One region of the Blastomonas sp. CCH9-A1 genome, then DNA from elsewhere that is predicted to be linked to it. Evidence: riboswitches for the same ligand, from Rfam matches in the RefSeq annotation. Region 1 holds a riboswitch; the other holds the start of a gene.
What was found. A riboswitch is a leader RNA that binds a small molecule or an ion and turns the genes downstream of it on or off. The one in region 1 is predicted to bind cobalamin.

Region 1 (9,714 bases):
ACGATGCTTCTGCTGACGGGCCGAGCTCTGGATGCTCTTGCATTGGGTGAAGCGCAGGCTGAAAGCCTGGGGATTGCGGTTTCACGAACGCGCATGCTGGCGCTGATCGGTACGGCCCTTGGCGTCGGAGGCGCAACCGCCGTATCCGGAACGATCGGTTTCGTAGGCCTGATTGCGCCTCACCTTGTCCGGCCTCTGGTCGCCCATCGTCCAGGCAAGGTGCTCATCCCGGCCATGCTGGTTGGAGCCGTTCTGGTAACCCTCGCCGACATCGCGTCGCGCACATTGGTATTCCGGGGCATGCCGCTAAATCTCGGGGTGTTCATCAGCCTGATCGGGGCACCGTTCTTCCTGTGGCTGGTCCTTCATGTCCGGAGACGCACCGCATGAGCGCGCTGCACTTTCATGGTGTTTCGGCGCGCCGGGGGCAGCGTCTGGTCCTTGACGGGATATCGGCGCGTGTTCCATCGGGCCATCTGACTGCTGTGATCGGCCCCAATGGCGCCGGCAAGAGCACCTTGCTGGACATCACATCGGGCCTCAAACGCCCGGTGCAAGGTTCGGTCGAACTCGATGGCAAGGACCTCCACCGCCTTGGCCGCCGGGAACTTGCCAAGTTGCGTGCCTATCTGCCGCAACGTGCGGGGGTTGATTGGCCGATCACCGTAGAGCGCGTGGTTGCGCTCGGGCTGACTCCGGCGCTGCCAGCATTCGGCACCATACCGTCCGCTCTGCTTCCCGCCATCGACGATGCACTGCTCGCCTGCGATCTGCTGGGTTTGCGGGATCGGCCAGCCACGCAATTGTCGGGTGGCGAACTGGCGCGGGCAATGCTGGCCCGCGCGATTGTCGGCGATCCAGCGCTTCTGATCGTTGATGAACCAACCGCGGGTCTGGATCCACGCCATGCCATCGATGCCGTCCAGCGTCTCAAGGCCCGGACCACGGCCGGGTGCACGGTTGTCATGGCGATCCACGATCTTGATCTGGCCTTGGCCTTCGCGGACTCGATCCTCGCAATCCGCGATGGGCGATTGCTTGCACACGGTCCGACGCACGAAGTCGTCACCGAAAGCCTACTCACCTCGCTCTATGACGTTCCGGTCCGGTTATCTCGTGACGGGGACGGCATTTCCGTCCGCTTTCTCAAGTCCGGGGTATCATCATGAACCAGATTTCCTTTGACGAACTGGCACGTCTCGCGTGCGACCCTGGCCATGGCTGGAGCATCGGCACATTCGGTGCGATCGGCGAATTCATTCGCGACGAGGATGAGCCGGCCACGGTTCAAAACGACCGCGACAATATCGAAATCGTGACCGCTCGCGGTGCCTTGCGGATCAGGCATTCGGATAGCTTTGAATGCCTTGCCTGGGATAGCCTGTCCTCTGATGGCGAAAGCTGGGGTCATGCAATGGCGCTCTGCGCGCCTCTGACTGGTTCGGTCGATCGGGCTGTCGTATCTTTGGGCGCCGATACCGACGCCATTCGCAGGGAAGACCAGTCGAGCCGCCTGTTCGACATGGGCGTTTGTAACGGCACCATAAGGATGTGCGCCCGCACTGACGACGAAGCGCTGATCGGGGCTCTCGAGGCTCTTGAAGGTCAGGACCTGCTGTCTTCGCCAACAGTCATGGCCGAGGTTCTGCGTGCGCAGCCCCACCGGGTCATGCTCTCGCCTGCCGGACGGATCGAAGTCTTCCAACCGATTCCGCCTCCGGATGGGAAATCGCCGGAAGGCCCGCACACCCATCTGCTTGCCAAGCTTATCGGGAAGGGTCGGCCACATGGCGCCAACGTCCCCATTCCGGATGGCTATCAGTCGATCCTGAACATTCACCCTCGCTCACCTTGGCGGAACGCACTGGGTGAACGGCACGATTTCGTGCCCGATACGGACACCGCCTTTTCACCTATGCTTGAACGCTTTGGCCTTGATCAGGATCGTGCCGTGGACGCACATATCCGCACCGCTGTGGCTGAAGGCGCAAACCCTGAATTCTTTGATTGGCCCGACACACGGCGGGGCCGAACGAAAGCCCGCATCGTCCTGCGCCGTCTTGCCGCTGCCGGTCACGAGCACGTGGGTCCCTGGCGCGTCTGGTTCGACCGCGCTCCCGTTGAAACCGATGAAACGGAACAGTGAGGTTGCGCCTGCAATTTCAGCGCGAACTTTGATTGGCATGATCGAAGTTTGGGTCTAGAGATATTCAATGATGATGCGGGTTTGCCCGTGCCATCGATGATCGCGCCGGTGCCCCCAACGGGGCTTAATCGGGAATGCGGTGCGGGAGCGTAGCTCCCAAATCCGCGGCTGTCCCTGCAACTGTAAGCGGATAGCGCGATGCACATTTTTCCTGCGCGTGCAGGAAAAGCCACTGGACCGCGCATGAACGCGCATCTGGGAAGGCGTGCATCAAGCTGTGACCCGCGAGCCAGGAGACCTGCCGGCGCTCTGGTCGCTCTTGCCCGGGTCCAGGGGATGGCCAAGGCACGGTACTCTTCCGTCTGAGCGACGAAGCTGTGCGGCTGGGGCTGCACGGCCGCGTGGTTTCGGGCGTCTGTCGCGCCAGCCCGTTGTCGCGCGCCGACCGGACCTGTCCGGCAAGCCCTGCCCGGTGTCGCTCTGGCGCGCGGAGGAACTGCCATGTCGGACCTGTCAAAGGTACCCGTCACGATCATCACCGGCTTTCTGGGTGCCGGTAAGACCACGCTGATCAGCCACCTGATCCGCAACGCTGGCGGACGCCGATTGGCTGTGGTCGTCAATGAATTCGGTACTCTGGGGGTGGATGGGGACATCCTACAATCCTGCGCCATTCCCGATTGCCCGGCGGAAAACATCGTCGAACTGGCCAACGGCTGCATCTGCTGCACCGTGGCGGACGATTTCATTCCCACCGTAGAGCGCCTGCTCGCGCTTGATCCGCGCCCTGACCATATCCTGATCGAGACATCAGGGCTGGCCCTGCCCAAGCCCTTGCTCAAGGCCTTCGACTGGCCGGCAATCCGCAGTCGCATCACGGTGGATGGCGTCCTTGCGCTGGCCGATGCCGAAGCGGTTGCTGCCGGACGGTTTGCCCCCGATCTTGCAGCGCTGGAGGCCCAGCGCGCCGCAGACCCGGGGATCGACCACGAAACCCCGCTGTCCGAAGTCTTCGAGGACCAGCTTGCCTGCGCCGATCTCGTTTTGCTGACCAAGGTTGATCTGGCCGGACCTGACGGAGTCGCTGCCGCAAGGGCAGCCATTGCGGCCGAAGCACCCCGCCCCGTGCCTGTGATCGAGATAGCCGAAGGGATTGTCGACCCTCGCGTGATCCTTGGACTTGGAGCTGCCGCCGAAGACGATATCGCTGCCCGGCCCTCGCATCACGACAATGAGGATGATCACGAGCACGACGATTTCGACAGCACCGTCATCGCGCTCGGCGAGATTGCCGATCCCGCCGATTTGGTGGCGCGTATCGAAACGCTCGCCCGCGACCATCGCATCCTGCGGGTAAAAGGCTACGCTGCCGTGACTGGCAAGCCCTTGCGCCTCTTGGTGCAGGCCGTCGGGTCGAGGGTTCGTCACCAGTACGACCGCCCATGGCGCCCCGATGAGCGGCGCCAGACCACCCTGGTCGCCATCGCCGAGCATGACGATATCGACGAGCCTGCCATTCGCGCGGTGCTGGCAGGCTAAGCTAGGCCGTGCACGTCATCTTTCGCGAAACGCATGGGATGGAGGAAACGGCCATCCCACAGGATCTGGGGCAGGAGCCTGCGGATCTTGTCGTCCTGTCCTTCTCGGACAGCGATCTTGGTGCGTTCGCGGAAGGCTGGCGCCAGGCGCAAGCGGCGGATCCGGCATTTCCTTCGTTGCGGCTCGCCAATCTTGCCGCGCTGATCCACCCTTTGTCGGTCGACACCTATATCGAAAAGACATTGGCCGGGGCAAAGGCCGTGCTGATCCGGCTGATCGGCGGCACGCCCTATTGGAGCTACGGCCTTCAACAGGTCGAGACCCTCGCCCGATCGCGCGGGATTGCGCTTGCTGTCCTGCCTGCCGATGGTCGGCCGGATTGGCACCTCGACAGTGTCTCCACGCTTCCTGCCGCCACGCTGGCCAAGCTTTGCCAGTTGTGTGACGAGGGCGGCGCGGCAGCGGCGCGCGCGGCCCTGGCCGCTCTCGCGCACGCCGCAGGGCTTGGCGTCAGCACTGTGACGCAATGCACGGCTTTGCCGGCAACTGGCGGATGGCACCCCTCCTGCGGGATCATCGATCCTGCCAGCTTCAGGCCCAATGCGGATCGGCCGCTGATCCTGATCGTCTTCTACCGTGCGTACCTCGCCGCACACGACCTGCACCCGATCGCCGCGCTTCATTCCGCGCTTGAACAACGCGGCTTTGACGCGCTCTCGATCTTCGTCCCCTCGCTCAAGCCCCCTGAGGTCAGGGCACAGGTGGATCGCTGGGTGCGTTCGCTGGCGCCTGCAGCCATCGTCAATGCCACGGCTTTTTCAGCGCGGGGCGAGGATGGCGGAACGCCGCTCGACGGGGGGGGCGTTCCGGTCTTCCAGATCGCGCTTGCCACCGCACCGCGCGCAGGATGGGCGCGCACATCGCGTGGCCTCTCGCCGGCTGACCTTGCCATGCATGTCGTACTCCCCGAGATTGACGGGCGCATCTTTGCAGGCGTGTCGAGCTTCAAGGAAGCGGGCGAACGCGATCCGGCACTCGGCTTCGCTCCCTATTCGCACCGCGGCGATGACAACCGGATCGCAGCGGTCGCCGACCGCGTGGCGCGCTGGATCGGGCTGGCCCGCAAGCCGGCATGCGAACGCCGCGTCGCCCTGATCCTGTCGACCTACCCCGGCAAGGCCTACCAGATGGCGCACGCCGTGGGTCTTGACGCGCTGGCCTCAGTCGATGCGATTGTCGCCGATCTGGCAGAGGCCGGGTACAAGGTCAGCCGCCCCACCGATCTTGCCAGGCAGCTGGCGACCGAGCATCTGGTCTGGCCTTTGAATGCCTATCGCACTGCCATGTCCGCCCTGCCCGAGACGCTGCGGCAGGACCTTGCCTCGGCATGGGGAGAGCCGGAAGACGATCCGCTGGCTGTCGATGGGGCATTTCGCTTCCCGGCGCTCACGCTCGGCCAGGTGCTGGTGGCGCTTCAGCCCGAGCGGGGCGAGCCTATCAGTCGCGATGCAGACTATCACGACCTCTCGCGCTGCCCGCGGCACGCCTATGTCGCCTTCTACCTGTGGCTGGGCCAGCAGGGTACGGATGCGCTGGTCCATGTTGGCGCGCATGGTACGCTGGAATGGCTGCCGGGGAAGGCTGTAGCGCTGTCTGACGCTTGCTGGCCCGAAGCGCTGACACAAGCGATGCCGGTCATCTATCCCTTCATCGTCAACGATCCGGGCGAGGCAGCGCAGGCCAAGCGCCGCATCGGTGCTGTCACCATCGGCCATGTGCCGCCGCCGCTCGTCCCGACCGGAAGCGGCGCCGGGCTGGGCCGGATCGAGGCTTTGCTGGACGAATTCTCCAATGCCGACGGGCTGGACCCTGCCCGCCGGGACCGTCTGCAGAAATCCATCCGCGAGGAAGCTGCCGCGCTGGGGCTGGAGGCAGAGCTCGGCCTTGATACCGCCACCACTCTGGTCGAAGCGATCACCCGGATCGATCGCTTCGTCTGCGATGTGAAAGCCAGCCAGTTCGGTGACGGTCTCCACGTTTTCGGCCGCGGTGAACAGGGCGCGGCAGAGCGGAACGGGCTTCTGGCTGGGCTGGACGGCCGATGGATCGCTCCCGGACCATCTGGCTCGCCCCATCGCGGACGAACCGATGTGCTGCCGACGGGACGCAACCTCTACACGATCGATCCGCGCGCAGTACCTTCGCGCGCAGCGCATGCACAGGGCGTCGTGCTCGCCGAGGAGCTGCTCCGCCGCCATCTGCAGGATCACGGCGACTACCCGCGTGGCCTTGTGGTGGATCTGTGGGGTTCGGCCACCATGCGCACGGCTGGTGAAGAGTTTGCGATGGCGCTGCACCTTCTGGGGGCAAAGCCGATGTGGGACATGGCTTCAGAGCGCGTGACGGGGGTTGAGATTCTCCCACTCGCCATGCTCGACCGCCCTCGCCTCGATGTAACGCTGCGCGTTTCGGGCCTGTTTCGTGATGCCTTTCCCACCCTGCCCGCCTTGTTCGGTCAGGCCGTCCGGGCGCTGTGCACCAGGGACGAACCCGCCGACTGGAACCCTTTCGTTGCCTTGGCCCCAGCGCCGCGCGTCTATGGTCCGCGTCCGGGCCGGTATGGACTCGGGATCGGAGACGCGGCCGAAACCTATACCGATGATGCCCGGCGTGCGGCGGGCGAAGCATGGCTGGCAGCCTCCGACCACGCGCTGGATAGCGTTTCCGATTCCAGCACGGGAAGCGAGGCTGACCCCGATGGCATCCGTCTGCGAGTGGCCAGCGCGGACGCCTTCGTCCACCTGCAGGACCTGCCTGAAACCGACCTCTTGCTGGCCGCGGACTATGCCGGGCACGAGGCAGGCTTTGCCGCAGCCCAGGCGATTGTCGGAGGCAAGGCCGCACTCTATCATCTCGACAATCGGGACCCGAACAACCCGGCGGCCCGCACGCTGACCGAAGAAATTGCCCGCGTGGTCCGTGCCCGAGCCGCCAATCCAGGCTGGATCGCAGGAATGATGCGCCACGGCTTTCGTGGGGGCGCGGAACTGGCCGCGACGCTGGACCATCTTGGCGCTTTCGCACATCTTTCCGGCAGCGTGCCGCCGCAGCTGATCGACCTTTATCACGAGGCAACGCTCGGCCAGTCCGAAGTTCGCGCCTTCCTCGAACGCGAAAATCCCGATGCACTGGCGGCGATGGAAGCGCGCTTTGCCGCGCTGCATGCCGCGGGCCTCTGGCGCACCCGGCGAAATTCCATCCTGGCCAGCCTGCGGGAGGCACCATGACCGGATTTGCCGTCAAGGGCTGGTGCCCGGACGCATGGCACCCGATGATATCCGGCGACGGCCTACTGGTGCGGGTCAAACCCCGGCTCGGGCGGCTGACACGGGAGCAGGCGCTGGCCCTTTGCGATGCGGCCGCCACCTGCGGCAGCGGGCTGATCGACCTGACGCGGCGCGCCAATCTGCAGATTCGCGGCGTTGCCCAAGATCGCTGGCCCTTGCTGATCCAAAGGCTGATTGCGCTGGAATTAGTGCAGCCCGAGCCTGCACTCGAAGCGCGGCGCAACGTCCTTGTCGCGCCCGACTGGCAGGAGAACGACGACACCCACCGCATCGCCAACGCCCTGCTGGCCCGGATAGGCGAATGGCCCGATCTTCCCGGCAAGGTCGGGTTCGTCATCGATGCCGGCCCTGCCGCTGTGCTGACCGGCGCATCCGGCGATTTCCGTGTCGAACGCGGCACGGACGGCAGCCTCATCCTTCGCGCCGATGGTTGCCTCACCGGATCAAGCCTGTCTCCAGGCACGGAAGCGGACGCCCTGATCGCTCTCGCTCACTGGTTCGCCGCGAGCGGCGCCGCCGCAGCCGGGCGCATGGCCCGTTGGGATGCGGAACTTCCCGCATGGGCAAAAGGTGCGATCGCGCCTGCAATGGCTGAACCGGGCCATGTGCTTGGCACCGGACATCATCCATCGATCGCGCTGGCGTTCGGGCTGATAGAGGCTTCGGAGCTCGCCATCCTGCTCGAATCCGGTTCTGCTTCTGGACTGCGAACAACACCGTGGCGGCGGCTGTTGATCGAGGGGGCGGCGGCTGCCCGGACCCACCCGTCCACCGGCGCTAAACCTGATCCGCTGCCCCATGTGGAAGCCTGCCCGGGCGCACCATTGTGCGCACAGGCGACGGTTGAAACCCGTGCGCTTGCGCGCCGACTTGCGCCCTATGTCTCGGGACGGCTGCACGTTTCGGGTTGTGCCAAAGGCTGCGCCTGCTCGCAGGTGGCCGATGTCACGCTGACCGGACGCAACGGCAGGTTCGATCTGGTCCTTGCTGGCAAAGCCGGATCGCCTCCGTCCCGCTCCGGCTTGAGCGCCAGCGAAATCCTCGCGCATTTTGGAGCCGTCTGATGCCCCATGTCTATGAAACCGACGGGGCAGCGATCTATCGCCAGTCGTTTGCCACGATCCGCGCCGAAGCCGATCTCTCCCCTTTCGCGCCAGGCGAAGAGCAGGTGGCAGTGCGGATGATCCATGCGGCCGGGATGGTCGGACTTGCAGCGCATATCCGGTTCTCGTCGGGATTTGCCGATGCGGCACGCGCTGCGCTGGCCGGCGGCGCGCCGATACTGTGCGATGCGCGGATGGTGTCTGAAGGGATCACCCGCGCCCGGCTTCCCGGGAGCAACGCAATCATCTGCACGCTGCAAGATCCTGCGGTGCCTGACCTTGCACGCAAGATCGGCAACACCCGATCCGCTGCCGCGCTGGAACTGTGGCGGCCCATTCTGGCGGGTGCGGTCGTGGCGATCGGCAATGCACCAACCGCGCTGTTTCATCTGCTGAACATGCTGGAAGACCCCGCCTGCCCACGCCCTGCGGCGATCATCGGCTGTCCGGTGGGCTTCGTGGGAGCAGCTGAATCCAAGGCTGCCCTCTGGGCCGCTCCTCCTGCACCCTGCTGCGTCGTCGAGGGCCGCCTTGGCGGCAGTGCCATCACCGTGGCGGCCATCAACGCGCTGGCGAGTACGGCCGAATGAACGCCGGCACGAACATCGGCACCATTCACGGTGTCGGGCTTGGTCCGGGTGCGGCAGACCTGCTGAGCGTGCGCGCCGACCGGCTTGTACGCACGGCGCACCACGTCGCCTATTTCCGCAAGGCTGGGCGGCCCGGCCAGGCAAGGCGCATCGTGGAAGGGATGCTCCGCGCTGACGTGATCGAGTTTCCGATGGAATATCCGGTAACCACCGAAATCCCGGTATCCGATCCTCGCTACAATGCCTGCCTGTCGGCGTTCTACACGCACTGTTCGGAGCGGCTTGCAGCGATTTCGCAGCAGGGTGAGGACGTCGTCGTGCTGTGTGAGGGCGACCCGTTCTTCTACGGCTCCTTCATGCACCTCCATGCCCGCCTTTCAGGCCGCATACCGGTGGAAGTCGTCCCTGGCATCACGGGCATGTCTGGCGCCTGGACCGCGACGGACCTGCCGATCACCTGGGGCGATGATGTGATGACCGTGGTCATGGCCACGCTGCCGGAAGCCGAGCTTGCCCGCCGGATCCGCGAGACTGACGCGCTGGTGGTGATGAAGATCGGTCGGAACCTGCCCAAGCTTCGCCGCGCCGTGGCAGCCGCCGGGCGCATGGATGCGGCATGGCTGGTCGAACACGCAGCGATGCCCGGACAGCGCGTCACCATGCTGGCCGAGGCTGAGGCGGTGACCCCCTATTTCTCGATCCTGCTGATCCATGGTCAGGGGAGGCGACCATGACCGGGGAAAAGGACAAGGGTTGGCTAGCAATCGCCGGTCTGGGACCAGGAGACGAGGCACTCGTCACACCCGAAGTCACCGCCGCGCTGGCCGGGGCTACGGACGTGATCGGGTACATTCCCTATGTCGCCCGGATAGCTGCACGCGAAGGCCTGACGCTTCACCCCTCGGACAACCGGGTGGAGCTCGACCGCGCCGCTCTGGCGCTCGATCTTGCGGCGCAGGGCCGCAGGGTCGTTGTCGTATCGTCAGGTG
Region 2 (9,714 bases), on a different contig from region 1:
AGGGCTTTGCGGTGACGGCGATCCTTTCGGCGATCCTGCTCTATTTCGTCACCGACGCCGTGGTCGGCATGAACACCGCCTATGCGATGAAGACCGCCGATGCGGCGGGACCGGAAACCTTTACCGGCATGGACCTGTACCTCACCATGCTGGTCGGGTTGGCCGTGACCGGGCTCATCATCTGGATTACCGAATATTATACCGGCACCAACTATCGCCCGGTCCAGTCGATCGCCAAGGCATCGGAAACCGGGCACGGCACCAATGTCATCCAGGGACTGGCGATCAGCCTCGAGGCGACCGCGCTGCCGACGCTGCTGATCGTCGTCGCGGTCATCATCGCCTATCAGCTGGCAGGGATCGTCGGCATCGCCTTTGCCGCAACCGCGATGCTCGCACTGGCGGGCATGGTCGTGGCGCTCGATGCCTATGGCCCGGTAACCGACAATGCCGGTGGCATCGCCGAGATGGCAGGGCTGGACGACAGCGTGCGCGAGAAGACCGATGCGCTCGATGCGGTGGGCAACACCACCAAGGCGGTGACCAAGGGTTATGCCATCGGTTCGGCAGGCCTGGCCGCATTGGTATTGTTCGGCGCGTACACGACCGACCTCAAGGAATTCTTCCCTGACGTACCGGTCGATTTCTCGCTGTCCAACCCGTACGTCATCGTCGGGCTGCTGCTCGGCGCGCTGCTGCCCTATCTGTTTGGCGCGATGGGCATGACCGCAGTGGGCCGCGCGGCAGGATCGGTGGTCGAGGAAGTGCGCGAGCAGTTCCGCACCAATCCCGGCATCATGGCGGGTACGTCCAAGCCGAACTACGCCCGCACTGTCGACCTCGTCACCAAGGCCGCGATCAAGGAGATGATCATCCCCTCGCTGCTGCCGGTGCTGGCGCCGATCGTGGTCTATTTCGTCATCACTGCCGTGGCGGGCCAGGCCAACGGCTTTGCCGCGCTGGGCGCGCTGCTGCTCGGCGTGATCGTCTCCGGCCTGTTCGTCGCGCTGTCGATGACCAGCGGCGGCGGCGCCTGGGACAATGCCAAGAAATATATCGAGGACGGCCACCATGGCGGCAAGGGATCGGACGCGCACAAGGCGGCGGTGACCGGCGATACCGTGGGCGATCCGTACAAGGATACGGCGGGCCCGGCGGTCAATCCGATGATCAAGATCACCAACATCGTCGCACTTTTGTTGCTCGCGGCGCTTGCAGCGGGCTAACCTATGCGATAGCCTTTCGATCTGAACGACAACTGGCCCCGCTGGCTTCGCGCCTGGCGGGGCTTTTTCTTGGGCTGCCGCCCCGATGAAGCGGCGCGCTTAACGGGTTAACCATTTCACTTAAGCTGTTGTTTTGCATTCGCTGCCTATAGCATCTGCGGGGGGCCGCGATCGTCGCAGGCTGATGCAGGAACGCGAATACGGCATGGATCAAGGCCTTGTCATGGCTGGATCGCCCGGCGCCGCACAGGCGGCTCCGGCCTTGCGAGTCGCCCTGCTCGATCCTGTGAGGCTCGATCCTGCGTTCCTGTCCGCCTGGCACCGCCTCGCCGATCACGCGAGCGAACCCAATTTTTTTCATGCCCCGGACTATCTTGTTCCCGCGATCCAGCATTGCGATGCGCTCAAGCGCGCGCGGATCGCTGCGCTGACCGATAACGGCCAGCTCGTCGGACTGATGCCGATCGCGCGCGAACCTTATTACGGACGATGGCCGGTGCCGCACGGCCAGAACTGGCGGCATCCCAATTGCTTTCTCGGCACGCCGCTGGTGAAGCCGGGGCACGAACGCGGCTTCTGGCAGGCGCTGCTTTCGGATCTCGACGGTCGGATGGACGCCGGGCTGTTCCTCCATCTGCACGGCATTGCCACCGACGGCCCGGTCTTCGCGGCGCTCGAACAGCTCTGTCGCGATCAGCGCCGCGCATGCGACATTGTGCTCGCCGAAGAACGCGCGATGCTCGCCACCACCATGGCAGGGCAGGCCTATTACGAGGCGGTGGTGCGCAAGAAGAAGCGCAAGGAAATCGCACGTCTGCGCAACCGGCTCGCCGAACTCGGTACGGTCGAGACCGTTCAGGGTACAGGCGATGCCGGGCTCGATGCCTGGCTGGCCGAGTTTCTCGCGCTCGAACAGGCGGGCTGGAAGGGTCGCAACGGCTCGGCGCTCGCCGACCATCCCGAAACGCGTGCGCTGTTCCTCGATGCGACGCACCGCGCGCATGAAGCGGGCAAGCTGCACCTGATCGCAATGCGGCTCGACGGCAAGCCGCTGGCGATGCTGGTCAATTTCCTCAGCCCGCCGGGCGGCTTCTCGTTCAAGACCGCGTTCGATGAGGATTTTGCGCGCTATTCGCCCGGCGTGCTGTTGCAGATCGACAATCTCGACATATTGCGCGACCATGATCTCGCCTGGATGGACAGCTGCGCCGCCGAAGGCCATCCGATGATCGACAGTCTCTGGGCCGAACGTCGGCATGTCGCGCGTGTTTCGGTCGGCCTCAGGGGCTTTGGCCGCCCTGCTCTGTTTGCCGCCTTCCGCCAGGGCGAACGCTTCATGGACCGCCGCCGCGCGGCCAGCGCCCCGGCGCCTGCCCCTTCCTCTCCGATGGAGAATGACGATGACTGACCAGCCGCACCCCGCCGGTTTTTCCCGGACCACCACCGGGAGCGTATTCACCGACGATGCCAAGGCACGCTTCGCGCTGTGCTATCCGGAAACCGCGCATATCCTTAACCACGGGCTGTTGCAGCATCCGCTGATGGAGCTGGAATCGCTCGCGCAACTGGGCGAGGCGTTGCCGGAGAAATCGCTCGAGTATAATCGCGGCGACCTGCCCATCGGCATCCGCCCCGAAGACGTGCCCAAGACCGGCCTCAGCATCGGCGAGACGATCCGCGGCATCGACAGCGCCAACAGCTGGTGCGTGCTCAAGAATATCGAGCAGGTGCCCGCCTATCGCGACCTTCTGATGAGCCTGCTCGCCGAGCTGCGCGACGTCACCGACAAGACCACCGGAGCCATGCTGCGGCCCGAAGGCTTCATCTTCGTCTCTTCGCCCGGATCGATGACGCCCTATCATTTCGATCCCGAGCACAACATCCTGCTGCAGCTGCGCGGCACCAAGACGATGACGGTGTTCCCGGCAGGCGACCCGCGCTTTGCCGCGCCGGAAGCGCATGAGGCCTATCATTCGGGCGGCGGCCCGCGCAACCTGCCCTGGGACGATGGCTTTGCGCCGCACGGCACCGACTATCGGCTAGAACCCGGCCAGGCGATCTTCGTGCCGGTGATGGCACCGCATTATGTGCGCAATGGCGACAAGCCCTCGATCTCGCTGTCGATCACTTGGCGTTCGGAGTGGAGCTATGCCGAAACCGACGCGCATGCGATGAACAGCGTGCTGCGCAAATATGGCTTCCGCCCCTCGCCGCCGCGCCGCTATCCGGTCAACAATCTGGTGAAATCCTACGGCTATCGCGCGCTGCGCAAGCTGGGGCTCGACTGACGCCGCTTATCGGCCCACCAGCACCCGGATCGCGCCATCGCTCTGGGTGACAGTGGCGTGGATGCCATAAATCGCCTCGATCCAGTGCGGGGTCATCGTCTCGGCGACGCTACCGCTGGCGAGCGTGCGGCCTTCGCTCATCCAGACCAGCCGATCGGCAAACAGCGCGGCCAGATCGAGATCGTGCAGCACGACCAGCGCACCGCCGCCGCGATCGACAAAGCTGCGGATCAGCCGCATCACCTGATGCTGATGGCGCGGATCGAGCGAGGCGACGGGCTCGTCGGCGACCATCAGCGGGGCCTGCGAGGCGAGCGCGCGGGCGATATGCACCCGCGCCAGTTCGCCGCCGGACAGCGTATCGGTGGCGCGGTTCGCCAGCGCCAGAAGATCGCAGGCCGCGAGCGCATGCGCGACTGCAATGGTGTCCGCCTCGGCCAGCCTGGCAGGCGCCGCACCATAAGCGAAGCGGCCAAGCGCGACCACATCGCGCACCCGGATCGGCCAGGCGAGATCGCGCATCTGCGGGAGATAGGTCACAGCGCGCGCACGCTCGGTCGGGGTCAGAACGCCAGGGTCTCGTCCCGCCAGCGTGGCCATGCCGCTATCGGCGCGCGCCAGGCCCAGCGCGACGCGCAACAGGCTGGTCTTGCCCGCGCCATTGGGGCCGAGCAGAATCACGAGTTCGCCGGGATTCAGCGCCAGCGAAGCCTGATTGAGCAAGCTCGCTCCTCTGATCGAAAGGCTCGCCTCGGTGACGTTCAGACCCGCCTCGCTCATCGTACCGCTCCCCGCCGGATCGCGATCATCACGAACACCGGCGCGCCGATCAAGGCGGCGACCACGCCGAGTTTGAGCTCGGTATCGCCGGGGATAATCCGCACCGTGATATCCGCGAGGATCAGGATCAGCCCGGAGAGCAGCGCGCTCGGCACCAGCACGCGCGCGGGATCGTGCCCGACCCAGGGGCGCACCAGATGCGGCGCGACAATGCCGACAAAGCCGATCGCGCCCGCCAGCGCCACTGCGCCGCCGGTCGCCAGCCCTGCGCCGAGCACGACCAGCATCCGCTGGCGCGCGACATCAAGCCCGACGCCGGCCGCCGCTTCCTCACCCAGCGCCAGTGCTGTCAGCCCGCGCCGCGCCGCTATCAGCAGCGCTGCCCCGGCAGCAATGAACGGGGCGCTGAGCGCGAGATCATCGAGGCTGCGATTGGCGACCGACCCCATCATCCAGGTGACCATATCGGCCAGCGTGAACGGGTTGGGAGCAAGGTTCATCAGCAGCGACATGATCGCCCCCGAGAAGCTGGAAATGCCGACCCCGACCAGAATCAGCGTCACCACCGACCGGGTACGCGGCGCCGCCCAGGCGATGATCGCGGTCGCCGCCAGCGCGCCGGCAATCGCCGCCAGCGGCAGCGCGAACGGCATGAGGGCTGCAAGCCCGTAAAACAGCGCCACGGTCGCAAACAGCGCCGCCATCGCGGAAACGCCGAGCACGCCGGGCTCTGCCAGCGGATTGCGGAGCAGGCCTTGCAGCGCCGCGCCGCTCAGCCCCAATGCGCCGCCTGCGACCAGCGCCGCGAGCGCCCGCGGCAGCCGTACCTGCCACACGACGAGCATGTCGCCCGGCTCGCCCATGCCCAGCAAAGCCGCCGCCATGCGCGCGGGCGGCAGCGGGACAGATCCAAGCAGACAGGCCGCGACCAGCGCGATCACGATCCCGACGACCAGTCCTGGGATCAGCCAGCGTGTGCGGGTCATAGCTGTGCGCCTCTGGCCCGCGCCATCGCCTCGGCGGCGTCGAGCACGAACCAGCCGCCGCACGCGGTCCATGCGCCTTCAAGCCCGATGATTGGATGTTCGCTCGCCGTGCGCATCAACGGATGCCGTGCCGCACTCCACTGATCGGGATTGTAGTCGCGCCGTCCGAACCAGGCGACCGCGACGCGATCAGGCTTTTCATAGGCCAGCCGCTCGAGCGGCAGCGGTTGCCAGCCGGGCTCGGTCTGGAAATTGCGGTATCCGGCGAGTTCGATGAGTTCATGGATCAGCGATCCGGGTCCGGTGGTGACCCCGCCGGGGGTGGCATAGAGCAGGGTTGGGCCGCCTTTTTTATTCATCCTCTCCGCGTTCCCGAGCGAAGTCGAGGGACCTGCGCGCAACCCTGGGCGATCACGTCCCTCGACTTCGCTCGGGACAAACGGATATGGGTGTCTAAGTGCAGCCACCCGCGCATCCATCTCGCGGGCGATCCGCTCGCCCCGCGCCCGCTCGCCCAGCTGTCCGGCGGTCTCGATCAGCACGCGCCGCACGCCCGCCAAATCCTCGGCATAGCCCAGCTGCAACACCGGCACCCCGGCGCGCGCGAAGAACGCACCCGCGTCCGCACCGCCACCATAGCTGCGCACGACCAGATCGGGCTTGAGCACCAGCACGTCCTCGGCGCGCGGGGCAACCTTGGGCATGCCTTTTGCCGTCTCGCGCATATACGAGAAATCGCGCGTGGCATCGGGCGAGAGCGCGAGAATGCGCTCCCGTCCGAGAAGTTTCAGCACATATTGATCCGCGCAATAATCGAGGCTCACGACCCGCATCGCCCGAACCGGAGGTTCGAGTGGTGCGGGTGTCGCGGCCTTGCCCAGCGAGCAGGCGGTGAGGATGCTGCACATGGCGAGCAACAAAGCGCCCACCCCCAACCGTTTGTCCCGAGCGTGTCGAGGGACCTTGCACAACCGATGCGCGCACGTCCCTCGACTTCGCTCGGGACAAACGGAGAAAGGGGGGAGAACCCTTGACATCACATCTTCAACCTGACCCCCGCATAGCCCGCACGTCCGGGCACGCCATAATTGAACGCGGTCTGGTACGCCTCGTCAAACAGGTTTTCGACCCGGCCATAGACTTCCAGATTGTCCGAGATGCTCCAGCTAGCGCGCAGATCGACGCGGACATAGCTGTCGAGCCGCACGGTGTTGGCGACATCGTCGAACGTGTCGCCGACCATCAGGAAGGTCGCGCCCAGCGCCGGCCCCCAGGGGGATTTCCAGTCGACAAGCACCGAGGCGCTGTCCTTGGCGCGCCGCGCGAGCCGGTTTCCGAAATTGACCCGGCCCGAAAAGTCCGCTTCGCGCGAGCGGTTCTCGGTATCGACCAGGCTGTACTGTGCCTGCACGGTGAAATTGGGCACCGGCTGCATCCACAGGCCAAGCTCCACGCCTTGCGCCCGCGCCGCCGCAATATTCTCGAGGCTGAACGTCGCCGAAGAAAAGACGATAAGGTCCTCGGTATTGCGGCGGAACCAGGTCGCCTGCGCGCGGAGCTTGCCGTCGATCAGCGACTGTTCGATCCCCGCATCATAGCTGCGCGCTGTTTCGGGGCGCAGATCGGGATTGCCGAATGCGGCGAGTTGCTCGCTGAGCGCCGGGGCGCGGAAACCCTCGGCATAGGTCGCGCGGATCACGGTATCGCCGTCATTGGGCGTATAGGCGATATTGCCGCCCAGGCTGGTCTTGCTGCCGAACACCTGCTGGTCGTCGACGCGCACCCCGCCGGTGACGGTCAGCCCCTTGAGCGGTCGCACGATGGCCTGGCCGTAATAGCTGGTCATGTGCACGTCACTGACATCGGGCGCAGTGTTGAACGAGGGGAAGAAGGTGCTCGCCTCGCTCTGCTCGTGCTCGACGCCGAACACCAGCGTCAGCGCATCGGCCACGTCGGCCACGCCCTGATATTCGAACCGGTCGAGCGTGCCCTTGGCGCGCGCGGGGTTGAACGATCCGGGTGTCGGATCGGTGGTCACGCGCTTGATGTCGGTGCGGGTATAGGCGATGCGGTTGCGGAAACGACCGTTGAACAGCGCCACGTTCAGCCCGGCATAGCCGACGAACTGGCGGCTGTCGGTCACGGGCAGTGTATCGGCAGGCGGGTTATCGAATTCGGCCTCGCCATCGGTATAGAAGCCGCGCAGATCGAGGCTGATCGCATCGCTGAACGCGACGCGCAGCTTGCCGTTGAGCGTCAGGTTCTTGAACCCGTCCTTCTCGGTGGCACCATTGCGCTCATCCGAAGCGCTGATGCCATCGGTGCGGAAATAGCTCCCGCCGAGACTTCCCGAAACGATTCCGGTCTTGCCCGACACGCTGGCGACCAGTTGGCCGGTGTCGCGATAGCCATATTCGCCGCGCGCATTGGCCTGCAGCCCCTCGCTCGGCTCGATCGTGGTGATGTTGATGACGCCGCCGATCGCCTGGCTGCCCCAGATCACCGAATTGGGTCCACGCAACACCTCGACCGACCCGATATTGCCGGTCAGGATCGAGCTGAAATCGAACGCGCCCGAGGGCGATGACGGATCATTGATGCGCACGCCATCGACCAGCACCAGAGTCTGCGAGCTGTCGCCGCCGCGGATGAACACGCTGGTTGTACCGCCGGGGCCGCCGTTGCGCGCAACGCTGATGCCGGGCAGCGTCTGCAGCACGTCGCTCAGCACCTGGGTCTGGCGGCGGTCGAGCTCGGCCTTGTCGACCACGGTGATCGACTGGCCGGTCTCGCTCCGCTTCTGGACGATGCGACTGGCGGAGACGACGATATCGTCGTCCTGGTCGTCGGTGGCAGACTGCGCATGGAGCGGCGTGGCCACGGCCAGAGCAAGCGCGGACACGGTGAAACTGCGGATGAATTTGGACACGGTTTTCCCTCAGCCCCAGCCGCCGCCGAAGCGGAAGGGCAGATGAACGACATTAAGGCCCGCCGGGATCGCTCCCGGACGCGACTATGGCCTGTGGCATGTCGTTACGAAGGAAAAAACTTTCCCATCCGAACAGGCTGGACCCGGCCCCCGGATGAACGACGCGATGGCAGGTCTCCTGGCTCGTCGATCATCGCCTCGGGCCGTCTTCCCGGGATCGCTCCCAGTGACATAGTGGCCGTCGGCTCCCGACTGACAGTTGCGGGCACAGCGCCGGATTTGCACCGGCTTCCCTCTTCGCCCCCCGGCTAAGGGAGGAACCATCTGGATGCGCAATTGCTGGATTTGGGCAGGCTTGTCAATCCGGCCTTACAAAAGCCCCGGCCTGCCCTGCTGACAGGCCGGGCTTCAGGGGATCAGATCAGCTCGACCGCAACCGCCGTCGCCTCGCCGCCGCCGATGCAGAGCGATGCGAGACCGCGCTTGCCGCCATGTGTCTGCAGGGCGGAAACCAGCGTGGCGATGATTCGCGCACCGCTCGCGCCGATCGGGTGGCCAAGTGCGGTCGCGCCGCCATGCACGTTGATCTTGTCGTGCGGGATGCCGAGGTCGCGCATCGCGATCATCGACACGCAGGCGAACGCCTCGTTGACCTCGAACAGGTCGACATCGTCGACGCTCCAGCCCGCCTTTTCCAGCGCCTTGCGGCTGGCATCGACCGGCGCGGTGGTGAAGCGCGCCGGCGCGTGCGCGTGGGCGGCGTGCGACACGATCCGCGCGACGGGCTTGAGGCCCAGCCTGTCGGCCACGCTCTGGCGGGTCAGAACCAGCGCCGCTGCACCGTCGGAGATCGACGAGGCATTGGCAGCGGTGATCGTGCCGTCCTTGGCAAACGCCGGCTTCAGGCTCGGGATCTTCGACGCGTCGCCCTTGAGCGGCTGTTCGTCCTTGTCGATCGTCTCGGTGCCCTTGCGACCGGTGATCTCGACGGGGACGATCTCGCGGTCGAAGCCGCCCGAGCTCTGCGCCTTCTGTGCGCGGGTCAGCGAGGCGATGGCATAATCGTCCTGGTCCTGGCGGGTGAACTGATATTCGCCTGCGGTTTCCTCGGCAAAGCTGCCCATCGCGCGGCCGGGTTCATACGCGTCCTCGAGTCCGTCAAGGAACATGTGATCCATCACCCGGTCATGGCCAATGCGCGCGCCGCCGCGATGCTTGGTGAGCAGATAGGGCGCATTGGTCATGCTCTCCATACCACCTGCCACCAGCAGATCGACCGAGCCCGAGGCCAGCGCCTCTGCCCCCATGATCGTCGCCTGCATGCCGCTCCCGCACATCTTGTTGACCGTGGTCGCCTCGACCGATTGCGGCAGGCCGGCCTTGAGCGCGGCCTGGCGCGCCGGGGCCTGGCCTAGCCCAGCCGGCAGCACGCAACCCATATAGATGCGCTCGATCGCATCGCCCGAAACCCCAGCCCGCTCGACCGCCGCCTTGACGGCAGTCGC

Region 2: linked by a shared signal. The riboswitch ahead of AX725_RS13490 (TonB-dependent receptor plug domain-containing protein) and the one ahead of cobW (cobalamin biosynthesis protein CobW) in region 1 are both predicted to bind cobalamin.

The regions. Positions count from the first base shown of each region.
Region 1 covers NZ_LSHM01000071.1:31,532-41,245, reverse strand. The annotation lists gene AX725_RS19280 (FecCD family ABC transporter permease) at 1-390, shown strand, start outside; gene AX725_RS19275 (ABC transporter ATP-binding protein) at 387-1,169, shown strand; gene AX725_RS19270 (DUF6925 family protein) at 1,166-2,146, shown strand; cobalamin riboswitch at 2,236-2,466, shown strand; gene cobW (cobalamin biosynthesis protein CobW) at 2,648-3,685, shown strand; gene cobN (cobaltochelatase subunit CobN) at 3,694-6,972, shown strand; gene AX725_RS19255 (ferredoxin-like domain-containing protein) at 6,969-8,096, shown strand; gene AX725_RS19250 (precorrin-8X methylmutase) at 8,096-8,725, shown strand; gene cobI (precorrin-2 C(20)-methyltransferase) at 8,722-9,459, shown strand; gene cobJ (precorrin-3B C(17)-methyltransferase) at 9,456-9,714, shown strand, end outside.
Region 2 covers NZ_LSHM01000043.1:60,899-70,612, forward strand. The annotation lists gene AX725_RS13460 (sodium-translocating pyrophosphatase) at 1-1,226, shown strand, start outside; gene AX725_RS13465 (GNAT family N-acetyltransferase) at 1,432-2,634, shown strand; gene AX725_RS13470 (cupin-like domain-containing protein) at 2,627-3,514, shown strand; gene AX725_RS13475 (ABC transporter ATP-binding protein) at 3,521-4,294, opposite strand; gene AX725_RS13480 (FecCD family ABC transporter permease) at 4,291-5,280, opposite strand; gene AX725_RS13485 (ABC transporter substrate-binding protein) at 5,277-6,209, opposite strand; gene AX725_RS13490 (TonB-dependent receptor plug domain-containing protein) at 6,317-8,209, opposite strand; cobalamin riboswitch at 8,361-8,549, opposite strand; gene AX725_RS13495 (thiolase family protein) at 8,626-9,714, opposite strand, start outside.